DNA from 3 places in the Klebsiella sp. GFKo11 genome. Region 3 is predicted to be linked to each of the others. Evidence: predicted binding sites of a transcription regulator. Region 3 holds the regulator's gene; each other region holds the start of a gene.
What was found. The regulator LexA, encoded in region 3, represses DNA repair genes until DNA is damaged. The targets are predictions, from matches to a motif close to TNCTGTATGTACATACAGNA.

Region 1: a site for LexA is predicted at 2,693-2,712, ahead of sulA (SOS-induced cell division inhibitor SulA). Genes of this name have one in related genera too.
Region 2: a site for LexA is predicted at 5,610-5,629, ahead of dinG (ATP-dependent DNA helicase DinG). Genes of this name have one in related genera too.

What each region holds. Positions count from the first base shown of each region.
Region 1 covers NZ_CM151369.1:4,079,582-4,090,081, reverse strand. Annotated here, with positions in the region: gene matP (macrodomain Ter protein MatP) at 172-624, shown strand; gene ompA (porin OmpA) at 739-1,809, opposite strand; gene sulA (SOS-induced cell division inhibitor SulA) at 2,163-2,672, opposite strand; gene AC07P6_RS19945 (TfoX/Sxy family DNA transformation protein) at 3,145-3,768, shown strand; gene yccS (YccS family putative transporter) at 3,756-5,891, opposite strand; gene AC07P6_RS19935 (YccF domain-containing protein) at 5,909-6,355, opposite strand; gene helD (DNA helicase IV) at 6,478-8,532, shown strand; gene mgsA (methylglyoxal synthase) at 8,561-9,019, opposite strand; gene AC07P6_RS19920 (CoA-binding protein) at 9,175-9,588, shown strand; one part of gene AC07P6_RS19915 (IS1-like element IS1N family transposase) at 9,702-9,948, shown strand; one part of gene AC07P6_RS19915 (IS1-like element IS1N family transposase) at 9,948-10,396, shown strand; gene AC07P6_RS19910 (fimbrial protein) at 10,374-10,500, shown strand, end outside.
Region 2 covers NZ_CM151369.1:4,301,428-4,311,927, reverse strand. Annotated here, with positions in the region: gene AC07P6_RS20890 (ATP-binding cassette domain-containing protein) at 1-1,650, opposite strand, end outside; gene hlyD (secretion protein HlyD) at 1,647-2,639, opposite strand; gene cecR (transcriptional regulator CecR) at 2,636-3,313, opposite strand; gene rhlE (ATP-dependent RNA helicase RhlE) at 3,571-4,941, shown strand; gene AC07P6_RS20870 (small membrane protein) at 5,045-5,155, opposite strand; gene dinG (ATP-dependent DNA helicase DinG) at 5,643-7,787, shown strand; gene ybiB (DNA-binding protein YbiB) at 7,830-8,798, shown strand; gene adeD (adenine deaminase) at 8,827-10,500, opposite strand, start outside.
Region 3 covers NZ_CM151369.1:5,921,885-5,932,384, reverse strand. Annotated here, with positions in the region: gene malK (maltose/maltodextrin ABC transporter ATP-binding protein MalK) at 1-1,037, shown strand, start outside; gene AC07P6_RS28450 (maltoporin) at 1,136-2,425, shown strand; gene malM (maltose operon protein MalM) at 2,538-3,461, shown strand; gene ubiC (chorismate lyase) at 3,650-4,147, shown strand; gene ubiA (4-hydroxybenzoate octaprenyltransferase) at 4,160-5,029, shown strand; gene plsB (glycerol-3-phosphate 1-O-acyltransferase PlsB) at 5,139-7,562, opposite strand; gene AC07P6_RS28425 (diacylglycerol kinase) at 7,692-8,060, shown strand; gene lexA (transcriptional repressor LexA) at 8,183-8,791, shown strand; gene dinF (MATE family efflux transporter DinF) at 8,863-10,179, shown strand; gene AC07P6_RS28410 (CsbD family protein) at 10,316-10,500, shown strand, end outside.

The DNA.
Region 1 (10,500 bases), 1.8 Mb from region 3:
AGTCAGATGTAAAACGCGCGATTATACATTATGCGGCGTCTGAGCACACGAGTGATTGCGTTGGTCGCAGTGATAACGAATCTACCCACATCACGAAAGATGATTTATTCTCAGCAGATCAAGAAAAAACTGATATCCTGAAAAGAGTTACACGGTCACATTGAGATCGCAATGAAATATCAACAACTGGAAAATCTTGAAAGCGGTTGGAAATGGACATATCTGGTAAAAAAGTGCCGGGAAGGTGAACCGATAACCCGCTACATTGAAGCCAGCGCTGCACAAGCTGCGGTCGATGTCTTACTCACGCTCGAAAATGAACCTGTTCTGGTGAATACCTGGATTGAGCAGCATATGAATCCAGAGTTAGCGAACCGTATGAAGCAGACTATACGCGCACGTCGCAAGCGACATTTTAACGCGGAGCATCAGCATACTCGTAAAAAATCTATCGATCTGGAGTTCATGGTCTGGCAGCGGCTGGCAGGTCTGGCGCAAAGGCGGGGTATGACCCTGTCGGAAACGATCGTACAGCTGATTGAGGATGCTGAACATAAAGAAAAATATGCTAGTAAAATGTCCAGTTTGAAGCATGACTTGCAAGTGTTGCTGGGTAAAGAGTAGCCATTAAATTAAGAACTAAAGTGAGTGTTGGTATTCCGCTGGTTTGTTGCTTTAAACATGAATTTAATACAAAAAAAACCCCGCATCAGCGGGGTTTTTTATTAACGCGATAACTTAAGCCTGTGGCTGAGTTACTACGTCTTTGTAGCCTTTAACTTCGATCTCTACGCGACGATCTGGACCCAGGCAGTCGATCAGAGCTGCACGAGCTTTCACGTTGTCACAGGTGTTGCCAGTAACCGGGTTGGATTCACCCATACCACGAGCGGAGATTTTGCTAGACGGGATACCTTTAGACACCAGGTAATCAACAACGGACTGAGCACGTTTCTCAGACAGCTGCTGGTTGTAGGCATCAGAACCGATACGGTCAGTGTAGCCCAGAACAACCGCGGAACCGTCTTTCGGATCCATGTTGCTCAGCTGGGTGTACAGCTGATCCAGAGCCTGCTGGCCTTCCGGTTTCAGGGTAGATTTGTTGAAGTTGAACAGAACGTCAGACTTCAGGGTGAAGTGCTTGGTAGTCACTTCAGGAGCCGGGGCCGGGGCCGGAGCTACAACCGGAGCAACATCTTCCTGACCGAAGCGGTAGGAAACACCTAAGCTCAGCATGCCGTTATCAGGACGGGTACCAACGGTGCCTGCGTCGCCGATGTTGTTAACCCACTGGTATTCCAGACGGGTTGCGATGTCACGAGTAACAGCCCACTCTAAGCCGCCCGCGAATACTGGGGAAACGCCAGTGTCGTGTTCGCTGCGAGAAACGCCGTTAGAAGCGTAGTTGCCTTTAGCGTCTGCACGCCAAACCATACCACCCAGACGGGTATAGATATCCAGATCGTCAGTGATCGGATAACCCAGTTTAGCAGTCAGCTGAACGCCCTGAGCTTTGAAAGCACCGTTATCAACGCTGCCTTTGTAAGCCATACGGCCCAGCCAGTCGTAACCCATTTCGAAGCCGAGGTACGGGTTAACCTGGTAGCCACCAAACGCGCCAGCACCCAGTTGATCGTTACGAACCGGACCGTTGTTGCCTTTGAAACCGTTACCGTAGAAACCGGTGTCGTGATACTGGGACCAGCCCAGTTTAGCACCTGCATACCAGGTGTTATCTTTCGGAGCGGCCTGCGCTACGGTAGCGAAGCCAGCCAGTGCCACTGCAATCGCGATAGCTGTCTTTTTCATTTTTTGCGCCTCATTATCATCCAAAATTCGCCATGAAGGTACAAAAGACCTCACGGTTAAATCCTTCACCCGGGGCGTGACTTGTTGTTAACTATGCTGATACATGCAGCGAAAGCCGATCACCCCTGGCGATGTAAAGTCTACAACTTAGTTAGAAACTTACAAGTGTGAACTCCGTCAGGCATATGAAAAAAAAGGGTTGTGTACCCAATGTTTAACAACGTAGGGTTGAATTTCATATGGCAAAAAAAGTCGCGAGACCGCATCAGACAGGCATTTTAACAAAAACGGGCATTAAAAAATTAAGCCATCCACCAGGGCAAAAAAAATTCCAGGATTAATCCTAAATTCATTTAATGATACACGTTTGAGTGAATTTTTAGCCCAGAAAGTTGTCTGCCTGGCTGACCAGTATTACTCACTGGACGCATGATGAACCCCATTGCATGACCCTCTTGCGCAGCGACAACCAGTCGTTCATGTTCTTCAACTGTGAGTTCATCTGACAACCAGCCAATCACAACACTATAATTACCGGTACGCAGTGCGCGGATCATGGATTCCAGCGTATTGTTGGGCGACATTTGGCTGATCTGCATCACCTTTGATAACGGTAAACCGGAGGACTGTACCCATTCGCGGCTCAGTTTCTGCTGAGGCGTTAGCCACAGCTGCCAGCGCGATTGCTGACCAAGTTGCTGTAATAGAGGAAGCAATAATAGTTGCGTCATCATGGGTTGATCTTCGCGATAGACAATTTCACTGATCAGCCCATTGGTTGGGTGTTCGACTGCGTCATGAGCGTGACGGCGTACTGAAGTAGAAGTCAGTGGTGAACGATTTGCGTGAGCTGAAGTAAACATAGTCTATCCCGCCTGTGGGTTACTGTATGTATGTACAGTATATGCGACAGGTAAAAAGATCAACCACATTTTCTCTTCTGTTGACTGAAATCTGTACTTCATTTTTCCCCTTCAGATCGGCAGATTGGCGAGTATGACTTGATGTCGGTATGCATATGATGTGAATTCATGGTTGAAAACATTTTAACTTGAGTGAATTTTTCTCCCCTGTAAGAGTGTTATCCGTTTTGGATGTACTACCGATGCTAAGTATTCTGGTTTCTTTTGTTATTAATATTTATCAAATACTTTACCTTTCGGCATTTTGACTTCATTGAGCGATATTTTTTTGAAAGCGGCTCGCAAAAACATAAGTTGGTTAAAATGAAGACATAATTCATCTTGCCGCATCAAGAGAAGTCACTTATTTTCTTAATTAGCGGATCCGTTAACGAAACTATTTTTTATTTACATGATTAACAAAGGAATAATCATGAAGAAATTTCCAGGTCTACGGATTCAACAGTTCCGGAAGTGCTTGTCATCATTAGGAAAAATAAGTTGTCGGCCTTTATTTGGCGGCTATAGTCTGGCGATAGATAATACCGTTTTTGCTATGGTTGCTGAGGGGGAAATTTATCTTAGGGTTTGTGAGCAGAGTGCGGAGTATCGCGTTGAACATAAAACCCCTCTTTTGATAATTCGAAAGAATGGTCGACCAGCTGCACTGAAATATTATCATATAGATGAAGCGCTTTGGCGTGACAGCAATATGCTTTTCCAGCTATCAGTTTTTTCATTTCAGACCGCACGTAATGAAAAGCAAAAGCAGAAAAGCTCAGGGAGATTAAAAAATTTGCCAAATATTAGTTTCCATATGGAGCTGCAGTTGATTAATTCAGGCATTCCTGATGAAAAAACGTTGCGCGAAATTGGAGCGAAAAAAGCCTGGCTGAGGCTATTAAGATTGAATAAAGCGCTAACGGTCAATGTGCTTTATTCGTTAGCTGGGGCAATCAATGGCGTGCATGCCGCCACACTCCCGATGCAACTGCGTCAGGATCTCGAAGAGTGGGCGGTAGAACAGCAACGAGAGATAGAGACTTACTCAGGTTGAACCTCGACCTGTCGCTGTAGCCGACATATTTCTGGCAGCAGCGCCAGCAGTAATCCAATTTGCTGGAGCACCAAAGGCTCTTTGCTGTCAGCTCGAGGATCAAGGTGCTGGATCCGGGTCTGCAAGCTTGCCAAAGCTTGCTGTACCCGCAGTTCATCAGCGGGTGTATGGTGCAGCGCATCATCAACATAGCAAACGGCATCGTCCAGCAGCGCCAGAATATCCGGTGTTGTCAGTTTTTCCCGATGGGCACCCAACGCTGAAATATAGCTGGTAAAAGTATGGTTCAGACACAGTAAGCGGAATGCGGTTTCTCGCATCGCTGAGTCAGCTCTGGGTTCAGTGGACAAATTTGAGACTACTGATGCCAGTTCACCGTCTCGGTTATGCGCCGCACGCCGTGCGATACGATAAGCCAGGCGGTTGTCACGTCCCTGATGATATTGCTCAAGAATGGCATCCAGATATCGGCAGTTGGCGTTGATTGCCTGTTCGAGGACTCGCGGTAAATTGCGAAATTTCCAGTCGGGCCAAATAAAACTTACGGCTGCCCAGGCGATCGCACAACCGATCAACGTGTCAAATATACGTGGTAAGGCGACTTCAAAGCCTTCACCCAGCAGGTTAAAGCATAACAGGACCAGCAGGGTAATAAACATCGTTGCGTGGGCGTATTGTACGTTGCGAAAAGCAAAGAACAGCACGCCAGTCAGAACAATCAGAAGTAGCTGGCCTTCTACTGAAGGTACCAGGAGCAGGATCGGGAGTCCTATCGCAACCCCAACCAGCGTACCGATTATTCTTAATGCCAGCCGGTGGCGCGTGGCGTTGTAGTTTGGCTGGCAAACAAACAGGCTGGTCAGCAATATCCAGTAGCCGTGGTTCAGCCCGGTAAGCTGAATAAAGGCGTAGCCCGCGCACAGGACTAACGACATCCGAACCGCGTGACGGAATAGAGCTGACTCCGGTGACATGTTATTGCGCAAACGTAGCCAGATATCGCTAAAACCGTTAGGTTGATCGTCAGCGAGCAGATTTTCAGTATTGTTATTGGTCTGTACGGTAGTCTGTACGGATTCAATGGTCGCCAACTGGGCATCTATCGCTCGCAGGTTATTGAGCAAAAAGCCGAGCGCCTTAAGCTGTTCCGTAGGTGCTCCGCTAGCCCGTACGCGATCGAGTGCGGCATCAAGATGCATAAATGCCCGTTCAAAGTGGGCATCGTGTTGATAGGGTTCGCGTAGCAGGATAGCGCGTGAGAGTTTTTGGCATGCCTGCGCCTGCATAGACAACATACGCTGAAAGCGAAACATCACGTCGCTATAGCGAAAGTGGTCGCGCAACGTTTGGTACTGAATATGCGATGAGCTGGCGCGTTCGTGAATATCCTGAGCCACGAAGTAATACTGCAAAGTGCGGCGGGTACCGCGCTGGCCGCGATCGCCGCGTAGACGAGTCAGCAGAGAGACTTTGGTCTGATTCAGCGTGGTAACTAGCTGGCCGTTGGCTATTGCCAGATCGTACAGCGGCGCCTGGCTTTCATCTTCGATATCCGGATCAAACAGCCGCGATTTAAGCTCCAGATAGTGAGCCAACTGCTCGTAACTGCGGGCCAGATTGTCCTGAAGAGGGCGGATAGGGAAGATAAGATGTCCGGCTAGGGTAAGTAAGTTATACCAGACCGCACCGGCTAACAAAAACAACGGCTGGAGGTACCAATGGCTGTAAAGCGTTACGCCCAGCATGGTATAGATAGCAATTAATAAAGCACCAAAGGCGATTGTTGCATAGCGTTGTCCTAATCCACCGAGCAAAATAAAGCCTATAGTGGAGAGGGTCAGGCCAATCGCAAACAGCCAGGGCCAGGGAAAGAGAAGCTCCACCGATGCCGAAGCGATAAAGAAGCACACCAGAGTGATGGCCAGATTGCGCAGACGTCCTGTCAGGCGGTCATCAAGGTCAGTCAACGCCGCAGCCACTACTCCGAGTGTTAAGGGAATAGTCAGTTTTACTTCACCAATCCACCATGGAAATGCAGTCGTGCCGCAGAGTGCGATAAAGATCCTGATGTTATATAACCAGGCGCTGTTCCAGGTATAGCGGCGTAGCAGGGGGCTAAGCATTTCTTTGTTCCATCCAATTACTGAAAGCGGCGACGGGCATTGGCTTCACGCGCGGCGCGGGCGGTCTCAACAGAAACGACTCGACGGCCCACTGGCCACAAAGCAATTGCGGCGATTTTAAAATTGGCGATACCGACCGGGATGCCGATGATGGTCACACATTGTGCAATACCACAGAAGATATGCATCAGACACAACCACCAGCCAAAGAAAATAAACCATAATATATTCAGTAGCGTACCGCCCGCGTTCAACAGGCTATTCTTTCCTTGAGGTTCAAGTTCATCAACATGAATCGCTTCATTTCCGTATGGCAGCAAAGAGAGCTTGGTAATCTCCCAGCAGGAACGCGTGAGCGGTAGTGTAAAGATCAAAATGATACTCACCAGTGTTGCCAGCAGCCAGCCGAGCGTGGTGGCGAAACCGCCAAGGATAAAGTTTAAAATATTCAGAATGGTACGCATAAACCCTCTGTTTAATCCTGTGGATAATAAGACTCGCCCATTGTAGCGTTTTTTACGCTGGAGCACTCGGCCACTGGCGGTTAAACTTAAAAACAACCAACCTGATTGAAATTCGACATTATATGGAACTTAAAGCGACAACATTAGGCAAACGCATGGCGCAGCATCCTTATGACAGGGTGCAACTCCTCAATGCCGGAGTAAAGGTTTCCGGCGACAGCCATGAGTATCTTATACCTTTCAATCAGTTATTGTCGGTTCATTGCAAGCGCGGATTGGTATGGGGCGAACTGGAATTTGTCCTGCCAGATGATAAAGTTGTGCGTTTGCATGGCACCGAATGGAACGACACGCAGCGTTTTTATCATCATCTGAATACTCTCTGGCAGCAGTGGAGCGCGGAAATGAGCGACATTGCTGCCGATCTACTTCGCCAGCAGTTGGCAGAAGTGGCGCGTTCAAGCGCTGAGGGTAAATGGCTAACTCGCCAGCAGGTGACTGATATTCAGAGTAAAATCCGAAGTGCGCTAAGTGGATTACCTATGCCGACTGGTCGCCTTGAGGCTTTCGATAACTGCCGTGAACTGTGGCGGCAGTGCCTGGGCTGGCTGAGTGATACGGAAAAGGCCAGGCTCGCTCATAATCAGGCATTTACTGAATCGATGCTGGAACAGTACCGTGGCTTTTTTGCGAGCGTGGAATCATCACCACTGAACCCGGCGCAAGCCCGTGCGGTGGTGAACGGTGAGCGATCGTTATTAGTTCTGGCCGGTGCCGGAAGCGGTAAGACCTCCGTTTTGGTGGCGCGTGCGGGCTGGTTACTGACGCGTGGCGAAGCCGCAGCCGACCAGATCCTGCTGCTGGCATTTGGTCGCCAGGCGGCACAGGAGATGGATGAACGTATCCGTGAGCGTTTGAGCACAGAAGAGATATCCGCTCGTACTTTTCACTCCCTGGCCCTGCATATTATTCAGCAAGGCAGTAAAAAAGTGCCAACGATCAGTAAGCTGGAAAGCGATACCGCTACCCGACAAAAGCTATTAGTGCAGAGCTGGCAGCAGCAGTGTCAGGAGAAAAAAGCGCAGGCGAAAGGTTGGCGGTTGTGGCTGGAAGAGGAGATGGACTGGCAGATTCCGGAAGGGGATTTCTGGCAGGACAAAAAGCTCCAGCGTCGGGTGGCGAGTCGCCTCGACCGTTGGGTCAGCTTGATGCGAATGCACGGAGGATCGCAGGCCGAGATGATTGCGGGGGCGCCGGAAGAGGTGCGCGATCTCTTTGGCAAACGGGTCAAGCTGATGGCACCGTTGCTCAAAGCGTGGAAAACGGCGTTAAAAGATGAGAATGCCGTCGATTTTTCCGGCCTGATTCATCAGGCGATTAATATTCTTGATAAAGGGCGGTTTGTCAGTCCATGGAAACATATTTTGGTTGATGAGTTTCAGGATATCTCTCCGCAGCGTGCATCATTGTTGGCAGCGTTGCGTCGGCAAAATACGCAGACCACGCTATTTGCCGTCGGCGATGACTGGCAGGCTATCTATCGTTTCAGCGGCGCTCAACTTTCCCTGACGACGGCCTTTAATCACTATTTTGGTGAAGGTGACTGTTGCGCGCTGGATACCACCTACCGCTTTAATGGCCGGATAGGCGAAGTAGCCAACGAGTTTATTCAGCAAAATCCACACCAGTTAACCAAACCGTTAAATAGCCTGGTCGCAGGGGATAAAAAGGCAGTGACATTATTGGCCGAGGACAAACTCGACGAGTTGCTGGATAAACTGAGCGGTTATGTCAAACGCGAACAGCGAATTTTGCTGCTGGCCCGTTACCATCATTTGAAACCTACGGCGTTGGAGAAAGCCGCAACACGCTGGCCGCACCTGCAGCTTGATTTTATGACTATCCATGCCAGCAAAGGGCAACAGGCGGATTACGTTATTGTTTTGGGGCTCCAGGATGGGGATGATGCATTTCCGGCACCGGCGCGTGAATCGATAATGGAGCAGGCATTGTTACCGCAACCGGAAGATTTTCCTGATGCCGAAGAACGACGTTTGCTGTACGTCGCAATCACGCGTGCTCGTTTACGCGTTTGGCTGCTATTTAACAAACAACAACCTTCACCGTTTGTCGAAATGTTAGAGGCGCTGGATGTACCAATAGCGAGAAAACCATAACAACTGGCGGCCTGGCCGCCAGCGCGGTTTATTTCAGACGATCGGCGAGATAGCGCTGATAATCCGGGATCAGAATATCAACAGGATCGCTGAAGTGTGGAGACTGAATAATAAAGTCAGCGGTAGAAGCATTGGTAGCGACCGGGATGTTCCATACCGTTGCCAGACGTAATAGGGCTTTAACATCCGGGTCGTGCGGCACCGCATTCAGCGGGTCCCAGAAGAAAATTAGCACATCTATCTTACCTTCCGAAATCAGTGCGCCCACCTGCTGGTCGCCGCCCATTGGACCACTCAGAAGTGCCTGAACCTCAAGCCCGGTTGCGCGGGCGACGAGGTTACCGGTCGTGCCGGTTGCTGATAGCGTATGTTGAGCCAGCAGTTGCTGGTGGCGCCCAACCCATTTCATCAGCATATCTTTACAGTGATCGTGAGCAACCAGCGCGATATGTTTGCGCGCGGGTAATGTACGTATTGTCAGTTCCATTATTTCATTCCACATTTTGGCCTGCAGACAGATTACTGGAAGTGGCTGCTGCTGCAAGCGCCAGGGTGAAAAAATTTGATGTATCTGTAGGTTAGAGTGGATGGCTGGTTCAGCCGGATTAGCATACACTTGGGCTAAATAGCAGGAGGATGAAAATGAAAGAGAACGATATCGCAGGAATTCTAACCTCGACTCGGACCATTGCGCTGGTGGGCGCGAGTGACAAACCTGACCGTCCAAGCTACCGGGTGATGAAATATCTTCTGGAGCAGGGGTACCACGTCATCCCAGTTTCCCCCAAGGTTGCGGGCACTACGCTGCTGGGGCAAAAAGGATATGCAACGCTTGCCGATGTGCCGGAAAAAGTAGACATGGTCGATGTTTTCCGCAATTCGGAAGCGGCGTGGGGCGTTGCGCAGGAGACCGTGGCTATTGGGGCGAAAACGCTGTGGTTGCAGTTGGGCGTTATAAATGAGCAGGCCGCGGTTCTGGCGCGTGATGCCGGGCTTAATGTGGTGATGGATCGCTGTCCGGCAATTGAGATCCCACGACTAGGATTAGCCAGATAAATCCAAAGCCGCGCAAGACGGCAATGCTGAGCAGTTAAGGAACGGTTGACCGAGTTGGTGATGCCTCTAATTAGTTGAATCTGATGTATAATGCGGGCTTTTGAGGTTCTTTCATGGCCAGCGTTAACATTCATTGTCCTCGTTGTCAGTCTGCACAGGTCTACCGCCATGGTCAGAACCCTAAAGGCCATGACAGATTTCGCTGCCGTGACTGCCACCGCGTTTTTCAGCTCACTTACACTTATGAGGCCCGTAAGCCGGGCATTAAAGAGCTGATCACTGAAATGGCCTTCAATGGCGCCGGGGTTCGCGATACCGCCAGAACACTGAAAATTGGCATTAACACCGTCATCCGGACTTTAAAAAACTCACGCCAAAGCGAATAACGTCTTCGCCCGTTGCTCATGCTGATGTGGCGCTTATCTGCGAACTTGATGAGCAATGGAGTTTCGTTGGCAGTAAAGCCCGGCAACACTGGCTCTGGTACGCGTATAACACCAAAACAGGGGGTGTACTGGCCTACACTTTTGGTCCCCGTACCGATGAAACCTGCCGGGAACTACTGGCACTGCTTACGCCATTCAACATCGGCATGATCACCAGCGACGACTGGGGCAGCTATGGCCGGGAGGTGCCGAAGGATAAGCATCTGACCGGAAAAATATTCACCCAACGGATTGAGCGCAATAACCTGACGCTGCGCACCCGCATTAAGCGCTTGGCTCGTAAAACAATCTGCTTCTCGCGTTCAGTAGAGATCCACGAAAAAGTCATCGGGACGTTTATTGAAAAACACATGTTCTACTAATTGGAAGCATCACCAATTTACCGGTAACATTGCAGACCAAACTTGTGTTGTAGACAGTTCATCGCAAAACCAGACTGTGGAATTAGGTAAAGTCACAAAAGCTT
Region 2 (10,500 bases), 1.6 Mb from region 3:
CGCCATGGCTTTGAGATCGTCCGGCGTGCCGCTGGCGATAAGTTTGCCGCGATAGACCAGACCAATACGGTCGCAATACTCCGCCTCATCCATAAAGTGGGTGGTGACCATTACCGTCACTCCCTTATCCACCATGCTGTTGATATGCAGCCAGAACTCGCGGCGGGTAAGGGGATCGACGCCCGAAGTTGGCTCGTCCAGAAACAGAATATCCGGCTCATGCATCAGCGAACAGGCCAGCGCCAGGCGCTGCTTATAGCCGAGCGGCAGGTCGTCGGCGGCCTGCCGGGCGATACTTTTCAGGCCAAACGCCTCGCTCATGCTGGCGATTTTTTCGTTCTGCGCTTTGCCGCGCAGGCCATAAACGCCGGAGAAAAAGCGCAGGTTCTGCTCAACGGTGAGGTTGCCATACAGCGAAAATTTCTGTGCCATATAGCCCAGATGCTGGCGTGCCTTGCCAGAGCTGACTTTGAGGTCCATCCCCAGCACCAGTGCTTTGCCGGAGGTGGGGACCAGCAGGCCGCACATCATCTTAAAGGTGGTGGACTTGCCCGCGCCGTTAGGGCCGAGGAGTCCGAAGATTTCTCCACGCTTGACCTGAAAATCGACGTGGTCGGTGGCGGCAAAATCACCAAATTTTTTGGTCAGGGTTTGCGCTTCAATCACCGTGTCGTCATGGGAGCCTTCCACGGTGTGGATAATTTTCCCCAGCGGCGATTCAGCCGTACCCGCGCCGCCCAGCAGGTCGATGAACGCATCTTCAAAACGCGGCGCGGTTTCAGCTACCTCCAGCGGCGGCATGTCGGCTGCGTTTTGCACTTCGCGGATATTGACCTCTTTTTTGAGGATTAGGCGCACCGATTTGCCCTGAATCACGCCATCGCTCACCTGTGGCAGCTTCAGCGCCCGCTGTAGCAGGCGGCGGTTATTTTCCTCGGTGCTGGAGATCAAAAAGCTGCGTCCAGCCATGGTCTGCGTCAGCTCTTTGGGCGCGCCCTGATACAACAGCTGGCCTTCGTTCATCAGCAGCACGTCGCGGCACTGTTCGGCTTCGTCGAGATAGGAGGTACTCCAGAGGATCAGCATCCCATCGCCCGCCAGCTCGTGGACCATTTGCCACAGTTCGCGGCGTGAGATGGGGTCAACGCCGACGCCGGGTTCGTCCAGTAGCAGCACTTTCGGTTCACCGACGAGGGTGCAGGCGAGGCCGAGTTTCTGCTTCATACCGCCGGAGAGCTTGCCCGCCAGACGGCCAGTAAAGGGGCCCAAAGAGGTAAACTCCAGCAGCCGGGCGAAGGTTTTCTCCCGTGCTTCGCCGGTGACGCTGCGCAGGTCGGCGTAGAGGGTCAGGTTTTCCATCACCGTCAGATCTTCATACAGGCCAAATTTCTGCGGCATATAACCGAGCACCGCGTGCAGGGCGCTATCGTCGGCAATGGGGTCAAAACCAATGACCTGTGCGCTGCCGCTGTCGGCTTTGAGCAAACCGGCGAGCATACGCATCAGGGTGGTTTTCCCCGCGCCATCGGGGCCAACCAGCCCGGTCACATAGCCGGAGTGAATGGTGCAGTCCAGCGGCGCGACGGCCGGGCGGTCCATGCCGGCGAAACGCCGGGTGAGACCGCGCAGCGTGATAACGTCTTCGCTCATTGGCTGTTTCCGTTGCTGAAAGCGACGGTCACCGGCATCCCCTGACGCAGCGCGCCGTCGGCATCGGTGACCACAATCCGCAGGCGATAAACCAGGTCGGTGCGCAGGTCCGGGGTTTCAACAGTTTTCGGCGTAAATTCGGCTGTCGGGGAGACAAAACCGATTTTGCCACGGTAAGGTTGATTCGGACGGCTATCGGTATAGAGCAAGACTTCGCGCCCCGGTTGGGCCTGGCCGAGATTTTTTTCATCGACGTAGGCGCGTACCCAAACCGGATGGGTTAATGATAGCGTCATCACCGTGCCGCCTGCGCTGAGCATACTGCCTGGCTCCACGGCGCGGGTCATCAGGGTGCCGTCGGACGGCGCGGTTAGCGTGGTATCGTGCAGGTCGAGTTTCGCCTGCGCCAGCGCGGCCTGAGCCTGTTCGAGGCTGGCTTTGGCCTGGGCTATCTCCTGCGGACGGTTACCGGCGCGGTACTGGCGCAGTTTATCCTGTGCTGATTTCAGCGTGGCCTGTGCCTGGTCGCGTGAGGAGCGCGCGTTTTCAAGGTCATTCGCGGAGATAGCGCTGCTTTTACGCAGCCCCAGCTGGCGTTGATAGAAGTTCTGCGCATAGGCGTAAGCCGCCTGGGCCTGGTTAACCGCGGCGGCAGCCTGGGCAATTTCTTCCGAGCGATAGCCCGCCATCATTAGGTCGTACTGCGCCTGGGCCGTAGAAACGTTGGCCTGCGCCTGCTGGAGGGCATTTTCATAAGGGGCGCGATCCAGCTCGCCCAGCGTTTGCCCGGTTTTAATCGCATCGCCCTCATCGACGCTTAGCGACGCCAGCCGTCCTCCCACCCGGAAGCTCAGGTTAACGGTACGAATATCCACGTTGCCATACAGGGTGAGCGCTTTTTGCTGGCTGCTTTGATACCACCACCAGCCGCCGCCGATCACAGCAGCCATCAGGAGAAGCAGTAGAACGACGATGAGCGGTTTTTTCATGACTCCAGACTCCTTTGCGATAATCCTTGCAGAACGAAATCAACGTGGCAGGTGATGACCTGAATGATTTGCTCGGTTTTTTCTTGATCAAACTCAGCCCAACCGGCGCGACGCAGCACCGTTTCCCGAACAAGACGAAACGCGAGAACTTCCCCCAGCAGCGCGTGGGTGTGAAGGATCATTTGCGTGCTGTCTGCGTTAAGGCCGGTATAAGCGGCGATTAAACGGGTTAGGTGGCAGTGTAGCGGAGCAATGACCTGGTCGTGGATGAGCTGATAGGCGGGCGTCGGCGACAACTGCTCGCGGGAGATGAATTTGCTCAAATTGACCGTGTCTTCCTGGGTCAGCAGTAAAATCATATTCTGGCAGGCGCGTAGAATCAGAGTACGCATTGCGGCTTTATCCGCAGCGGGCTGGGCCAGCAGTTCCTCTGCCGCCTGCGCATGGGGGCGAAAATTATTGCCGATAAAGTCGGCAATCCACTGGGCGCAGGCGAGGTACAAATCGTCCTTCGAACCGAAATAGTAGGTGATAGCGGCGATATTCTGTCCGGCCTGGGCGGCGATATCGCGGGTTGTGGCGTGCTGGCCGTATTCGCCGAACTGGGCGATAGCGGCAGCGATAAGCTGGCTTTTAGCCTGCTCGCCTTTGCTGGTAATGGGGGTCGTTGTCATCGCGCTAATAAAGTTAATCAATCGATTGATTAAGAGTATGACCAATTCGCGAAACTGTCCAGAATGGTGAATACTTAATTCATCGCAGCGCAAGCGAGCATTATTTTGCAGATAAAACGCTGGGGGATATTTTATGCGGTTCGTCACAAAATCTGCTAGACTGCGCCACTTCATGGCATTGTGGTTTTTGCCATCTCTTTCGCAATAATCTCCCTGAAGACTACGCCTGTGACGGGCCGGGGCGGTTCGGAGTTGTTATGTCTTTTGATTCCCTTGGCCTGAATCCTGAAATCCTGCGCGCGGTCGCTGAACAGGGCTATGTTGAGCCAACCCCTATCCAGCAGAAGGCTATTCCTGCGGTATTACAGGGTCGCGATCTGATGGCCAGCGCCCAGACCGGCACCGGTAAAACGGCAGGCTTTACGTTGCCGCTGCTTCAGCATCTGATCCAACAAGAACCGCATGCTAAAGGTCGTCGCCCGGTGCGCGCTTTGATCCTGACTCCAACGCGCGAGCTGGCAGCACAGATTGGCGAGAACGTACGGGATTACAGCAAGTATCTGAATATTCGTTCGCTGGTCGTCTTCGGCGGGGTAAGCATTAACCCGCAGATGATGAAGCTGCGCAGCGGCGTCGATATTCTGGTGGCCACGCCGGGACGTCTGCTGGATCTTGAACATCAGAATGCCGTCAGCCTGGATAAGGTTGAAGTGCTGGTACTGGATGAAGCCGACCGTATGCTGGATATGGGCTTTATTCACGATATTCGCCGCGTGCTGGCGAAACTGCCTGCGAAACGCCAGAACCTGCTGTTCTCTGCAACCTTCTCTGACGACATTAAATCGTTGGCGGAAAAACTGCTGCATAACCCGCTGGAAATTGAAGTTGCCCGCCGTAACACCGCCTCTGAGCAGGTGAGCCAGTTAGTGCATTTTGTTGATAAAAAACGCAAGCGCGAGCTGCTGTCGCAGATGATCGGCGAAGGTAACTGGCAGCAGGTGCTGGTCTTTACCCGCACCAAGCACGGCGCAAACCATCTGGCAGAGCAGCTTAATAAAGATGGTATTCGCAGCGCCGCAATCCACGGTAACAAAAGCCAGGGCGCGCGAACTCGCGCATTGGCTGACTTTAAATCCGGTGGCATCCGCGTGCTGGTGGCAACCGACATCGCCGCTCGCGGTCTGGATATCGAAGAGTTGCCGCACGTAGTGAACTACGAACTGCCAAACGTACCGGAAGATTATGTGCACCGCATCGGCCGTACCGGTCGCGCGGCTGCAACTGGCGAAGCGCTGTCGCTGGTCTGCGTTGACGAGCATAAGCTGTTGCATGATATCGAACGCTTGCTGAAAAAAGAGATCCCACGTATCGCCATCGCGGGCTATGAACCGGATCCTTCCATCAAAGCCGAGCCGATTCAGAACGGTCGCCAGCAGCAGCGTGGCGGTGGCCGCGGTGGTCAAAGCCAGAGTCGTGGTGGCCAAAGCCAGGGCCGCAGCGGCCAGAACCAGGGGCGTAGCCAGCAGTCTGCTCCGCGCCGCAACGATGGTGAAGCGCCGAAAGCACGTACTGCAGACGGTAAACCTCCACGGCGTCGTCGCCCGCGCAAACCGGCGTCGGCTGAATAATGTTGTTCTGGCTGCGGCATGTTAATCTGCCGCAGTCAGCCTTTGTACTGCTTCTGATCCTGCAATTTTAAAATTCACTCATCAATAACCATCAGATTAAAATTTATCTTTTACCGTGCTTCACTTTCGGTAGTGAACCATTCTTGCGATTTTTGCAATAGCTGACAAAATTGTAGCCAGCAACCACAAGGAGTATCACAGAAACCACTAACATGAAAAAAGCAACCATAAACATCCTCAATAATTAACAGGCCCTGTAGACTCTGAAAGTTAGTATACGGATTAGTGGTTAAGATATAATATCTTATGAATGTAGATTATCTTAAATATAAGATTAATCAAAAAGTTAGATTATTTTCATTGTCTCTTTTTATACTCTTTTCGGAATGTATTTAGAACGTTTGATTAATTCTTTATCATTTTTTCACATTCGGGCTTCTAATGTGGAAGACCAATATCTGATGTTTACAGTATGAATTAGAAAAAAACGCTAAGTGCAGACTGAAAATAGCGTCGTTACTAATTATTCATAAAATGGATACGGATAAGCCATCGTAAACGACTCACTGCACTGGCGAAAAGAGCGTTATTGGTTTTTATCCTGTTCTGCGAGTCGGCTTCCTGTTTACCGAAAAAGGGATACCTCCGCCCTGTCAAAAATGGCACAATAGTGGCTGTTTATACAGTATTCAGGTTCTCTCATGGCTTTGACCGCAGCGCTAAAAGCGCAAATCGCCGCCTGGTATAAGGCGCTCCAGGAACAGATTCCGGACTTTATTCCCCGTCCCCCGCAGCGGCAGATGATCGCCGATGTCGCGAAGACGCTTGCCGGGGAAGAGGGACGACATCTGGCGATTGAGGCTCCCACTGGCGTCGGCAAAACCTTGTCATACCTGATCCCCGGCATCGCGATTGCCCGTGAAGAGCAAAAAACGCTCGTAGTCAGCACCGCCAACGTAGCGCTGCAGGACCAGATCTACAGCAAAGACCTGCCGCTGCTGCGTAAAATTATTCCCGACCTGCGATTTACCGCTGCCTTTGGTCGTGGGCGCTACGTTTGTACGCGTAACCTGGCCGCTCTCGCCAGTACGGACCCGACACAGCAGGATCTGCTCGCCTTCCTTGATGACGACCTCACACCGAATAACCAGGCAGAACAGAAGCTGTGCGCGACGCTTAAAACGGATCTTGATAGTTATAAATGGGATGGCCTGCGCGATCACACCGATAAAAACATAGATGATTCGCTGTGGAGCCGTCTGAGCACCGATAAAGCCAGCTGCCTGAATCGCAATTGCCACTATTATCGCGAATGTCCATTTTTCGTCGCCCGGCGAGAAATTCAGGAAGCCGAAGTGGTGGTGGCAAACCATGCGCTGGTCATGGCGGCAATGGAGAGCGAGGCGGTACTGCCGGATCCGAAGAATTTACTGCTGGTGCTTGATGAAGGCCACCACCTGCCGGATGTCGCCCGCGATGCGCTGGAAATGAGCGCTGAAATCACCGCTCCGTGGTATCGCCTGCAGTTGGATTTGTTCACTAAACTGGTTGCCACCTGCATGGAACAGTTCCGGCCTAAAACCACACCGCCATTGGCGAATCCTGAGCGCCTGAACGCGCACTGCGAGGAGCTGTTTGAGCTTATCTCCTCGCTAAATAATATTCTTAACCTGTATATGCCTGCGGGTCAGGAAGCGGAACACCGCTTTCCGATGGGCGAGCTGCCGCAGGAAGTTATGGAGATCTGCCAGCGGCTGGCGAAGCTGACGGAAACGTTGCGCGGGCTGGCGGAGCTGTTCCTCAACGATCTTGGCGAAAAAACAGGCAGTCATGATGTGGTGCGTCTACACCGGGTTCTGCTGCAGATGAACCGCGCGCTGGGGATGTTTGAGAGTCAGAGCAAACTGTGGCGTCTGGCATCGTTGGCGCAGTCTTCAGGCGCGCCGGTGACCAAATGGGCCACCCGCGACCTGCGTGACGGTCAGATGCATATCTGGTTCCACTGTGTGGGGATCCGCGTCAGCGATCAGCTGGAAAGGCTGCTCTGGCGCAGCGTCCCGCATATTGTTGTCACTTCGGCGACGCTACGTTCGCTGAATAGCTTTTCTCGCCTGCAAGAGATGAGCGGACTGAAAGAGAAGGCGGGAGACCGCTTTGTGGCGCTGGATTCGCCGTTTAACCACGTCGAACAGGGTAAAATTGTCATCCCGCAGATGCACTACGAACCGCTTATTGACCACGAAGAACAGCATATCGCCGAGATGGCGGCTTACTTTCGCGAGCAGGTTGAGAGTAAAAAGCATCTTGGCATGCTGGTGCTGTTTGCCAGCGGAAGAGCGATGCAGCGTTTTCTTGAGCACGTGACCGATTTGCGCTTGCTGCTTCTGGTGCAGGGTGATAAGCCGCGCTATCGGCTGGTGGAACTGCACCGTAAGCGCGTTGAAGGTGGGGAACGAAGCGTACTGGTCGGGCTGCAATCCTTTGCCGAAGGGCTCGATTTAAAAGGCGAGCTGCTGAGCCAGGTTCACATCCACAAAATTGCCTTCCCGCCGATAGACAGCCCGGTGGTGATTACCGAAGGCGAGTGGCTCAAAAGCCTCAATCGCTATCCGTTCGAAGTTCAAAGTCTGCCGAGTGCTTCCTTCAACCTGATTCAGCAGGTGGGTCGCCTGATCCGTAGCCATAGCTGCTGGGGGGAAGTGGTGATTTACGATAAGCGACTGTTGACCAAAAACTACGGCCAACGCTTATTGAATGCATTACCCGTATTTCCGATAGAGCAGCCTGCCGTCCCTGAGGTTATAGTAAAAACTAAAGCAAAACCGACGCGTCGCAAACGGCGTTAATGGTGCAATGTCGACGATGTGAGAAGCTCAAAGGAGCCTTCGATGGACTACAGCAAGATCATTAAAGAAGTTGGGCGGGGGAAGAACCACGCCCGTGACCTGGATGTCGAAACGGCCCGCGCGCTCTATTCGCGGATGCTTAGCGGCGAAGTACCCGAGCTCGAGCTGGGCGGCATCCTTATCGCCCTGCGCATCAAGGGTGAAGGCGAAGCGGAGATGAAGGGCTTCTACGAGGCGATGCAGCAGCAGACGTTACGCCTGACGCCGCCGCCAGGCAAACCTATGCCGATTGTCATCCCCAGCTATAACGGCGCGCGCAAACAGGCAAACCTGACCCCGCTGATCGCCATCCTGCTGCACAAACTCGGTTTCCCGGTGGTGGTGCACGGCGTGAGTCATGATCCAACCCGCGTGCTCACAGAAACGATTTTCGAACTGATGGGGATTCCTGTCACGCGACACGCGGGTCAGGCCCAGGCGCGATTGGACAGCCATCAGCCGGTTTACATTCCGATAGGTGTGCTATGTCCAGCGCTGGAGAAACAGTTAGCGATACGCTGGCGTATGGGCGTGCGCAACAGTGCGCACACGCTGGCCAAGCTGGCGACGCCGTTCGCGGAAGATGCGGCGCTGCGTCTGTCGAGCGTCTCTCATCCGGAATACGTCACCCGAGTGGCGAAATTCTTTACTGAAATCGGCGGACGGGCATTGCTGATGCACGGTACTGAAGGCGAAGTCTATGCTAACCCACAACGCTGCCCGCAGATTAGCCTGATTGATGCCGCTGGAACGCGTGTACTGAACGAGCGTCAGGATATGGGGACAGCGCAGGCTGTTGCGCTACCAGAGTCAAAAGACCCGGAGATTACCGCGCGCTGGATTGAACTCTGTGTGACAGGGAGCGAACCGCTACCCCTGTCGCTGAGAATCCAGCTGGCCTGCTGCCTGGTGGCTGCCGGGGAAGCAGCCACTCTGGAACAGGGACTGGCAAAAGTGGCTGAGCACTGGTAATCATCGCCGCCATTGTGGGCGGCTCTGTTTACTCAGTGATTTCCAGCGACGTGAAATCGAACTTACTGCCATCAAAGAGCCCCTGGCTGGTTAGCTTGAGCGCTGGGATAACCGGTAGTGATAAAAACGCCATCTGGATAAAAGGTTCGTCGGGAAGAGTGCCGCAGAGTTTACCTGCAGCTTTGAGAGAACCTATTTGCTGCGCCAGCGTTTGTGCCGTTTCGGTGCTCATTAATCCGGCGACAGGTAGCGGTAAATGAGCCGCTACCTGGTTATGATGCACGACGCACAATCCGCCGCCGGTGGAGATAACCTGATTTACCGCTGTGGCCATTTCTTGCGCGCTACGTCCAATAACAACGATGTTATGGCTGTCATGGCTGACGGTTGCCGCCAGCGCCCCTTCGCGCAAACCAAAGCCGCTTAGTAGACCGCAGGCGGGCGGGGTTTGCTTGCCATAACGTTCCAGGACGCTGATAAAGCAGATATCTTCTCGATCAAATCCTTCCCCGGTATACAGGCTCTCTCCATTGCCGGTGATCAGCTCGTTAGGAATGGCCTCAATCACGCGATAGCGCCTGCCGGGAGTGAAATCGAAGGAAAAGTCGGTGGCTGATACCGGCTGGCGTGCAACCGTGTTGCCTAAGGGGGGATGCGTTTTTGCTAACGTTGCAGACTCGGCGCGCAGTAATGCGTGTTCATCGACAGGCATTCCCTTAATAAACACTTGCTGTACCTCAACTTGCTGAGGATTGCTAAGCAGGACGATATCCGCTTGTTTTCCCGGTGCCAGCAGTCCGAGATGTTTCAGGCCGAAATGGCGTGCGGCTGACCAGCTGGCAATACGGTAAGCGACATGCAGCGGCACATTATGTTGGTTAATAAGGCGGCGGATAAGCGCGTCGATATGGCCTTCATGGGCAATTTCCCAGGGATTACGATCGTCGGTACAAAGCATACATTGTGGGCTGTTCATTTCATTGATTAACGGCGCGAGCGAATCGAGATTTCGCGCAGCGGACCCTTCGCGGATCATTAACCCCATTCCAGCCCGTAGCTTTTCACGGCCCTCTTGTTGAGAATAGCTTTCATGGCAGTTTTCGACGCCAGCAGCAACATATGCATTAAGCGCTTTACCGCTCAGTCCCGGGCAATGACCGTCTATCGTCAGAGTACGGAACGCGTCTATTTTATCCGCAATTTCGCGCTCTCCGGCGATAACGCCGGGATAGTCCATTACCTCCGCGAGCCCGGTGACCAGAGGATGGTCGTGCCAGCGGAGCATTTGTTCAAGGGTAAAATCGGCACCGTTTAAATCGCAACCTTTCAGGGCAGGGACGCAGGAGCTAACCTGAATATACTGATTTTGTTGTGCCAGTTCGGCGCAGCGAATAAACCAGGCGAAGCCGGATTCCCCCATCACATTGACGATTTCATGGGGATCGCAAACGATGGTTGTCAGGCCGCGCGGCAGAGTTGCCGTTTCAAAAGCAACGGGGGTCATCATGCTCGATTCAATATGCAAATGGGCATCAACAAAGCCAGGTACTGCTGTTGCTCCGCGGGCATCGACACGCTGGTGAGCCGGAGCATCGGCATACTCTGGGCCAATACCGGCAATATGCTGGTTTTTTATCACTATGGGGCCTGCGAAACTCCCGCCATTAATTAAATCAAGTACAGTGACATTATCAATAATATA
Region 3 (10,500 bases):
AGATCCAGGATGGGGAGTTCGTCGTGTTTGTTGGCCCATCGGGCTGCGGCAAATCCACCCTGCTGCGTATGATTGCCGGGCTGGAAACGGTGACCAGCGGCGATCTTATGATTGGCGATACCCGAATGAACGATGTCCCGCCCGCCGAACGTGGTATCGGGATGGTGTTTCAGTCTTATGCGCTTTACCCCCACCTTTCCGTCGCGGAAAACATGTCTTTCGGCCTGAAGCTGGCCGGTGCCAAAAAAGACCTGATTAATCAACGCGTCACCCAGGTGGCAGAAGTCCTGCAACTGGCTCATCTGCTGGAGCGTAAACCAAAAGCGCTTTCCGGCGGTCAGCGTCAGCGCGTGGCGATTGGCCGTACCCTGGTGGCCGAACCGCGCGTCTTCCTGCTTGACGAACCTCTCTCTAACCTTGATGCCGCGCTGCGCGTACAGATGCGTATTGAGATTTCCCGTCTGCATAAGCGCCTTGGGCGCACGATGATTTACGTGACCCACGATCAGGTCGAGGCGATGACCCTCGCTGACAAAATCGTGGTACTGGATGCCGGTCGCGTCGCGCAGGTCGGGAAACCGCTTGAGCTTTATCACTACCCGGCGGATCGCTTCGTCGCGGGCTTTATTGGCTCGCCGAAGATGAACTTCCTGCCGGTTAAAGTCACCGCTACCGCCATTGAACAGGTGCAGGTGGAACTGCCTAACCGCCAGCAAATCTGGCTGCCGGTGGACAGCGCCCGCGTTCAGGTCGGCGCGAATATGTCCTTAGGGATTCGCCCGGAACATCTGCTGCCCAGCGATATCGCTGACGTCACCCTCGAAGGCGTGATTCAGGTGGTGGAACAGCTTGGTAACGAAACACAAATTCATATCCAGATCCCCGCCATCCGTCAAAACCTGGTTTACCGCCAGAACGACGTGGTGCTGGTCGAAGAGGGAGCCACATTCGCCATCGGCTTGCCGCCGGAGCGTTGCCATTTATTCCGTGAGGATGGCACCGCTTGTCGTCGGCTGCATAAAGAGCCGGGCGTGTAAGGCTTCCCATTAAAAAAAACGTGCACCCTGGAGCGCCGAAAAACAGGCGCAACAACAGGCGAAGCGTTCAAAGAAAAGCAATGATCTCAGGAGATAGAATGATGATTACTCTGCGCAAACTTCCACTGGCGATCGCCGTTGCAGCAGGCGTTATGTCTGCTCAGGCGCTGGCCGTTGATTTCCATGGCTATGCTCGTTCTGGTATCGGCTGGACCGGTAGCGGTGGTTCACAGGAATGTTTCAAAGCAACAGGTGCTCAAAGTAAATACCGTCTCGGTAACGAATGTGAAACCTATGCGGAACTGAAGCTGGGCCAGGAATTATGGAAAGAGGGTGACAAGAGTTTTTATTTTGATACTAACGTCGCGTATTCCGTAGACCAACAGGATGACTGGGAAAGTACCTCTCCTGCATTCCGTGAAGCTAACATCCAGGGTAAAAACCTGATTGACTGGTTACCGGGTTCTACCCTGTGGGCTGGTAAGCGCTTCTACCAGCGTCATGACGTTCACATGATCGACTTCTACTACTGGGATATCTCCGGTCCGGGTGCGGGTCTGGAAAACGTGGATGTCGGCTTCGGTAAACTCTCTCTGGCAGCTACACGTAACTCTGAAAGCGGCGGTTCTTACACTTTCTCCAGCGATGACACCAAGAAATATGCTGCTAAAACCGCGAATGACGTCTTCGACGTGCGTCTGGCCGGTATGGAAATTAACCCAGGCGGCGTACTGGAGTTAGGCGTGGATTATGGCCGTGCTAACCCGCAGGATGACTACCGTCTGGCTGATGGCGCATCGAAAGATGGCTGGATGTTCACTGGTGAACATACTCAGTCTATCTGGGGCGGCTTCAATAAGTTTGTTGTTCAGTATGCGACCGACTCGATGACTTCCTGGAACAGCGGTCACTCTCAGGGTACCAGCATTGATAACAACGGCAGCATGATCCGCGTTCTGGATCACGGCGCGATGGACTTCAACGATGATTGGGGTCTGATGTACGTTGCGATGTACCAGGATGTGGATCTGGACAGCAACAACGGTTCTACCTGGTACACCGTCGGTGTTCGTCCGATGTACAAATGGACGCCGATCATGAGCACCCAGCTGGAAGTCGGTTATGACAACGTGAAATCCCAGCGTACCAGCGAAAACAACAACCAGTACAAAATTACTCTGGCCCAGCAATGGCAGGCAGGTAACAGCGTCTGGTCCCGTCCGGCAATCCGTATTTTCGCCACCTACGCGAAATGGGATGAAAACTGGGGTAACAGCAACATCTCCGGTCTGCAGACTAAAGACAGCAGCGGTAATGGTCTCCTGACTAACAGCCGCGGTAGCGATAGCGAAGTGACCTTCGGCGCGCAGATGGAAGTTTGGTGGTAATTCAGTAGTCATTATGTCGTAACACGGAGGGGCTTATGCCCCTCCTGATTATTCAGAATTAGCGCGCTATTGCCTGGCTACCGCTAAATCTATGCTATCCGAGGTGAGAACAATGAAAATGAAGAAAACTCTCGTCGCCCTGTGTTTATCCGCAGGGATGTTGGCATGCGTGCCGGGGATTAGCCTTGCCGATGTCAACTTTGTCCCACAAAACACCAGTTCAGCCCCCTCCATACCTGGCGCTGCCCTGCAGCAATTAGTCTGGACTCCAGTTGATCAATCTAAGACGCAGTCCGTTGATTTACTCACCGGCGGGCAACGTTTAGATGTTGCTGGTATCACTGGACCGGTTGCCGCCTGGAGCGTTCCGGCGAATATTGGCGAGCTGACCCTGACGCTCACTAGTGAAGTGAATAAGCAAAAACAAATTTTTGCCCCGAACGTACTGATTCTTGACCAGAATATGACGCCAGCCGCGTTCTTCCCCAGCAGCTATTTTACCTATCAGCAGCCTGGCGTGATGACCGCAGATCGGCTTGAGGGCGTGATGCGCCTGACTCCGGCATTAGGACAGCAGAAGCTGTATGTGCTGGTCTTTACAACGGAAAAAGATTTACAGCAAACCACAACGTTGATGGATCCGGCGAAGGCTTACGCTAAAGGCGCAGGCAACGCGATCCCGGATATTCCAGACCCGATTGCCAGGCACACCACTGATGGCGTGCTGAAGCTAAAAGTGAAAACCAATAGCGGCTCTAGCGTGCTGGTCGGCCCGCTGTTTGGCTCTTCCGGCCCTGGCCCTGTAACCGTCGGTAATACGGCGGCGCCTGTTGCTGCACCTGTAGCCGCCCCAGCTCCGGCGGCGAAAAGCGAGCCGATGCTTGATGACACCGAAACCTACTTCAACAACGGTATCAAGCAGGCTGTCGCGAAAGGCGATATCGACAAGGCTCTGAAATTGATGAACGAAGCTGAACGTCTTGGCTCGAAATCTGCTCGTTCCACCTTTATCAGCAGTGTAAAAGGCAAGGGGTGATCGTCTCCCCACAATGCTGATGTTTAGGCACAGCCTTTAGGTGCGTCCGCCTGGGCGCACCTTTTTTTATCGCGCGATAGCCGCTGTTGCATGGCTGTTGCGCGGATGATCGTATATTGACGTTTGCCCGCCCCCACCGCCCCATTCTGCGATACAATAGTTTCTCGTTATGTTCCGGAGAATCAGGCATGTCACATCCTGCGCTGACGCAACTGCGTGCGCTGCGTTATTTTGCCACTCAGCCCCCGCTGGACGCGCATCTGCGCGATTGGTTATTGCTTGAAGACTCAATGACCAAACGTTTTGAGCAACAAGGGAAAAAAATCAGCGTCATCATGGTCAACGAAGGTTTTGTTGGACGCGAAGCGCTGGCGGGTGAAGAGACCCTGCTCGCGGATGAACCGCGTTACTGGCTGCGGGAAATTATCCTTTGTGCCGATGATGAACCCTGGCTGGCCGGTCGGACTATCGTGCCGGAGTCGACGCTCAATGGTCCGGAATTGGCGCTGCAACAGCTTGGGCAGACGCCGCTGGGCCGCTATCTGTTTACGTCGTCTACGTTAACCCGTGATTTTATTGAAATCGGTCGTCATGCAGAGCTTTGGGGGCGTCGTTCCCGCCTCCGGCTGAGTGGCAAACCGCTGCTGCTGACAGAATTGTTTCTGCCTGCATCGCCGTTGTATTAAGAGGAAGAGAAAATGGAGTGGAGTCTGACGCAGAATAAGCTGTTGGCGTTTCACCGCCTGATGCGGACTGACAAACCGATCGGCGCGCTGCTGCTGCTGTGGCCGACGCTGTGGGCGCTGTGGGTAGCAACGCCGGGGATACCCCCGCTGTGGATCCTCGCCGTTTTTGTCGCGGGCGTCTGGCTGATGCGCGCTGCCGGCTGCGTAGTGAATGACTATGCAGATCGTAAGTTTGACGGCCACGTTAAGCGCACCGCCCGCCGCCCGCTGCCAAGCGGCGACGTCACCGAAAAAGAGGCGCGAACGCTGTTTGTTGTGCTGGTGCTGTTCTCATTTCTACTGGTGTTGACCTTAAACACCATGACCATTTTGCTGTCGGTTGCCGCGCTGGCGCTGGCCTGGGTCTATCCGTTTATGAAACGCTACACCCACCTGCCACAAGTGGTGCTGGGCGCGGCGTTCGGCTGGTCGATTCCGATGGCTTTTTCTGCGGTCAGCGAATCTCTGCCGCTGAGCTGCTGGCTGATGTTTCTCGCCAATATTCTGTGGGCGGTGGCCTACGATACCCAGTATGCAATGGTCGACCGCGATGATGACGTGAAGATTGGCATTAAGTCGACGGCGATTCTGTTTGGCGACAACGACCGTTTAATTATTGGGATTTTACAGGTGGCGGTACTGGCGCTGATGGCGGCAGTGGGCTGGCTGAGCGGTCTGGGCTGGGAGTATTACTGGTCATTGTTTATCGCCGCAGCGCTGTTTGTCTGGCAGCAGAAGCTGATATTTAAACGTGAACGCGATGACTGCTTTAAGGCGTTTTTAAACAATAACTACGTGGGGCTGGTGCTGTTTCTTGGCCTGGCGATGGGGTATATGCAGTAGTTTTGTGGTTTACCCGTCTTGCGGCGTAAGCGCCTTAGCCGGGCTACAAAACCGCATTATTCTGCGATCCCGGCTAAGCGTAGCGCAAGCCGGGATCGCTCTTCAAACGTTACGCTTCATCCTGAGTAACGCTTTCAATCGTTAGACGCACATCAGAAGTAATCAGGTCTGCCAGCATGCGGTAGATCTTCAACGTCTCTTCCGGCTCGGCATCCCCGGTATCGCTGATATAGCCTCTATCACGCAGAGTCAGCACCAAAGTACTAAACACCGCCTTATCGAAGAACTCCGGCGCGTTGATACCGTGCAGCACGGACAGACGCTGAGCCACGGTGCGGCTCTCTTTCTCCAGCGAACTGCGGTTCATGGACGGGTTGGCACTCAGCAGCCAGAAGGTGATGGCATAACGCTGCAGCGTTTCACGCGCGCCTGCGGCCAGCAGTTGCAGAGAGCGGGCGTGAGACGGATTGACGCTCACTTCGTCTTCGTTCAGGGCGATCAGCCCCTGACGCTGCATCTCAGCAATCAGCGCATCGACGACGCCCCCCAGCTCGGCTTTCTCCCAACGCAGGAACAGCTCAGCCTTCAGGAATGGATAGAACATCTCGACATGACGCAATATTTCGGCGCGGGTAATGCGACGATGCTGGGTCACAATGGCGGCTAACAGCGACGGCATCACCAGCATGTGTGCGATGTTGTTGCGGTAATAGGTCATCAACACTGCCTGCTCGCGCGGCAGAATGATGATATCGCCAATGGTGTCTTTCTCGACTTCGAACTTGTTCATCTGTAGCGCGTGGTCGATAAGCTCGCTGGCGGAGGCCTCAGGTGTTGTGGCATCCGGCGAATAAGGCACGTTGCGCAGCAGAGCGAGATAGCACTCCAGCTGTTCGGTGAGCTGTTCGCGGGTCAGAGAACGCTGACGTGAGGCCAGCAGCGCGGTACAGCACAGGTTCATGGCGTTTGCCGCGCCGGCGTTATTGATACGAACCATCAGATCGGAGGCGATATTGTTCACCGTTGGCGTCAACCATGACGGACGGACCGCTTCGATAGGATCGATAGCCTCGCGCCAGTCAGGGACATGCTGATTGAGATAGGTCATCAACGGCAGCGGTTCGCCGAAGTTGACGTAGCCCTGGCCGAGGTTGCGCAGCTTGCTGAGGCCTTTCAACATCTGCGGCAGGCTCTCTTTCTCTTTCGTCGCCCCGCGTAGCTCTTTGGCGTAGGTACCGACTTCCATCACGTGTTCGTAGCCAATATAAATCGGCACCAGGGTGATAGGGCGGGTACCGCCGCGCAGCATCGCCTGGATCGTCATCGACAGGGTGCCGGTTTTCGGGTCCAGCAGGCGTCCGGTACGTGAACGACCGCCCTCAACGAAGTACTCCACGGAGTAACCGCGGCTGAACAGCTCGCCCAGATATTCGCGGAACACCGTCGAATAGAGCTTATTCCCTTTGAAGGTGCGGCGAATAAAGAACGCGCCGCCACGACGGAAAATCGGCCCGGCAGGCCAGAAGTTCAGGTTGATACCGGCGGCGATATGCGGCGGCACCAAACCTTGGTGATAGATGACGTAAGAGAGCAGCAGATAGTCCATATGGCTGCGGTGGCATGGAACATAGACTATCTCGTGGCCTTCATGCGCCAGCTGGCGTACGCGCTCGGCGTTATGGACGTTAATGCCCTGATACAGCCGGTTCCAGGTGAAACCCAGTACGCGGTCGGTCAGACGAATCATTTCATAAGAGAAGTTTGCGGCGATCTCTTCCATCAAGGCGATGGCGTTTTGCTGGGCCTTCTCGTGGGAGATTTTCTTGCTACGCGCTTCGTCTTCTACCGCGCGAGCAATGGCTTTTGACGCCAGCAGCTTGTTGAACAGATCCTGGCGCGCAGGTAGGCGCGGGCCGACCGCCGCCAGACGCTGACGGGCGAAGTGCATACGCGCCACGCGGGCCAGCTTTTGGGCGATAATTTTATCGGTACCGTGCTCGTCTGCCATTTTGCGCAGAGAGACCGAAGGCGAGAAACGCACAAAGCTGTCGCGACCCAACCACAGAACGGCGAAGAATTTTTGAATGCCGTTTAGCATACGCAGCGGCGGGTTTACTTCGCCTTTTTCACGCCCTGGAGCACGACCAAACATCACCGAAACCGGCACCATCTGCACGTCAAGATCGGGATGGTTACGGTGCAGATCCAGGTAATCATGGAACAGCTTGATGGATTCTTCTTTTGGCGTGTAGTAGGTGAAAACACGCGGGCCGCCGTGAATAAACACGTAGCGGGGAAGCAGGGTACCATCGATCTCCAGCGGCTCAAGCGGGTCCGGTAACTCATGTTCCAGACATTGAGCGCGAAGCGTCAGCAGGTCCGCCTTCGAATTGTAGGGCAGGACGTACATGATGGGACGTGAGGTATCCAGGCCCAATTCCTGAGCAGGTTGTGCCGGAATTGACTTGCTTTTTACCAGTGCCCTTAATGGTAAATTCAGTAATTTATAGTAAATTCGTTGCCAGCCAGACATAGACGATGTGAAGCCTCTGGTTAATCATGCAAATGCGCCGCAAGAATAACAGAAAGTGCGCAAAATTTCCGTTGTAACGCGGCAAACGCGTACACTCATTGACGTCATTTACATAAAAAGGTTTGTTTGATGGCCAATAATACCACTGGGTTAACTCGAATCGTTAAAGCAGCGGGGTATTCCTGGAAAGGATTCCGTGCGGCGTGGATCAATGAGGCCGCATTTCGTCAGGAAGGCATCGCTGCCATTATTGCCGTGGCGATAGCCTGCTGGCTGGATGTCGATGCCATCACGCGCGTTTTGCTGATTGGCTCGGTCCTGATAGTGATGATAGTTGAAATTATCAACAGCGCGATCGAAGCGGTTGTTGACCGTATTGGCCCTGAACATCATGAGTTGTCTGGCCGCGCGAAAGATATGGGTTCTGCGGCGGTCCTGTTGGCGATTATTATCGCGTTGATCACATGGGGAACGCTGTTGTGGGCAAACTACCGCTAAGTCTTGCCATAGCGGCTCGCAAAACGGAAAGAAACTCCTGATTTTTGTGTGAAATATGGTTCCAAAATCACCGTTAGCTGTATATACTCACAGCATAACTGTATATACACCCAGGGGGCGGAATGAAAGCGTTAACGACCAGGCAGCGAGAGGTGTTTGATCTCATTCGGGATCATATCAGCCAGACGGGCATGCCGCCGACGCGTGCGGAGATTGCTCAGCGCTTGGGGTTTCGTTCCCCAAACGCGGCGGAAGAACACCTGAAAGCGCTGGCGCGTAAAGGCGCAATCGAGATCGTTTCCGGTGCCTCCCGCGGTATCCGTCTGCTGACGGAAGAAGAAAACGGCCTGCCGCTTGTCGGCCGCGTCGCAGCAGGTGAACCACTGCTCGCACAGCAGCACATCGAAGGCCACTACCAGGTCGATCCGGCAATGTTTAAGCCGAATGCCGATTTTCTGCTGCGCGTAAGCGGAATGTCGATGAAAGATATCGGTATCCTGGATGGCGACCTGCTCGCGGTACATAAAACTCAGGATGTGCGCAATGGCCAGGTTGTTGTGGCCCGCATTGACGATGAAGTCACCGTGAAGCGTCTGAAAAAACAGGGTAACGTCGTCGAACTGCTGCCTGAAAACAGCGAATTTTCCCCGATCGTGGTGGATTTACGCCAGCAAAGTTTCACTATTGAAGGTCTGGCTGTCGGCGTTATCCGCAACGGCAACTGGCAGTAACCTCTTCATCTCGCAGCATCATCTGATGCATGGTGCTGCGCTGTTTTCCTTCTTCATTTGGGCTCTTCCCCATGCTTTTTAACGCCGCCGATAAAGCCCTGTGGCGCTTAGCGCCGCCCATGATTTTCTCCAATATCACCGTTCCTTTGCTGGGGCTGGTGGATACCGCCGTTATTGGTCATCTTGATAGTCCGGTTTATCTGGGCGGCGTTGCGGTTGGCGCGATGGCGACCAGCTTTCTCTTCATGCTGCTCCTGTTTTTGCGCATGAGCACCACCGGCCTGACGGCTCAGGCATTCGGCGCGAAAGATCCGCAACGGCTGGCGCGTGCGCTGGTGCAGCCGCTAGGGCTGGCACTGGCTGCCGGGATAGCCATCGTCCTATTCAGAATGCCGTTAATTAATCTGGCGCTGCATATCGTCGGCGGCAGTGATGCGGTGCTTGAACAGGCCCGCCGTTTCCTTGAGATTCGTTGGCTGAGCGCTCCGGCATCTCTGGCGAATCTAGTGCTGCTGGGCTGGCTGTTGGGCGTGCAGTATGCCCGTGCACCGGTGATCCTGCTGGTTGTCGGCAATGTACTCAACATCGTGCTTGATTTATGGCTGGTGATGGGCCTGCATTTGAACGTGCAGGGCGCAGCTCTGGCGACCGTAACAGCTGAATACGCCACCTTTTTCATCGGACTCGTTATGGCGAAGCGCGTGCTGGTACTACGGGGCGTTTCGCTATCGATGCTGAAAAACGCCTGGCGCGGCGATGTGCGTCGTCTCCTTGCGCTGAACCGCGACATTATGCTGCGCTCGCTGCTGCTACAGCTATGCTTTGGGGCGATGACGGTATACGGTGCCCGGCTCGGCGCTGATGTTGTAGCGGTCAATGCGGTGTTGATGACGATGCTGACCTTTACCGCCTACGCGCTGGATGGTTTCGCCTACGCCGTGGAGGCGCACTCCGGGCAGGCTTACGGTGCCCGCGACGGCAGCCAATTGCTTGAGGTCTGGCGTGCGGCCTGCCGTCAGTCAGGCATGGTAGCGCTGGCGTTTGCGCTGATTTACAGCCTTGCTGGCGAGCAGATTATCGCCTTGTTAACGTCGCTCCCTTCTCTGCAGCAGCTTGCCGACCGCTATCTCATCTGGCAGACAATACTGCCGGTCATTGGCGTCTGGTGCTACTTGTTGGATGGTATGTTTATCGGCGCAACGCGCGGTGCCGAGATGCGTAACAGCATGGCGGTAGCGGCGGCGGGATTCGCCCTGACGCTGCTGACGGTGCCGGTTCTTGGTAATCATGGTCTATGGTTGGCGCTGGCGGTGTTTCTTGCCCTGCGCGGGGCTTCACTGGCGATTGTCTGGCGGCGTCACTGGCAGCGCGGCACCTGGTTTTCATAGCGTGCATTGTTCAGATGGTGGTTAAAGATTCCGAATAATAAATCTTACTCAGAATACTCATCTATAGTTAAGTCATGTCCGGCACACAGCGGGCTGTTCATTCACCGAACGATCACCGAACGATGAGGATGACATGATGAATAAAGATGAAATCGGCGGTAACTGGAAACAGTTGAAAGGTAAAGCGAAAGAACAATGGGGCAAACTTACCGACGATGATATGACCGTCATCGAGGGTAAGCGCGACCAGCTGGTTGGCAGAATTCAGGAACGCTATGGATACGCCAAAGACCAGGCCGAGAAAGAAGTGAAGGATTGGGA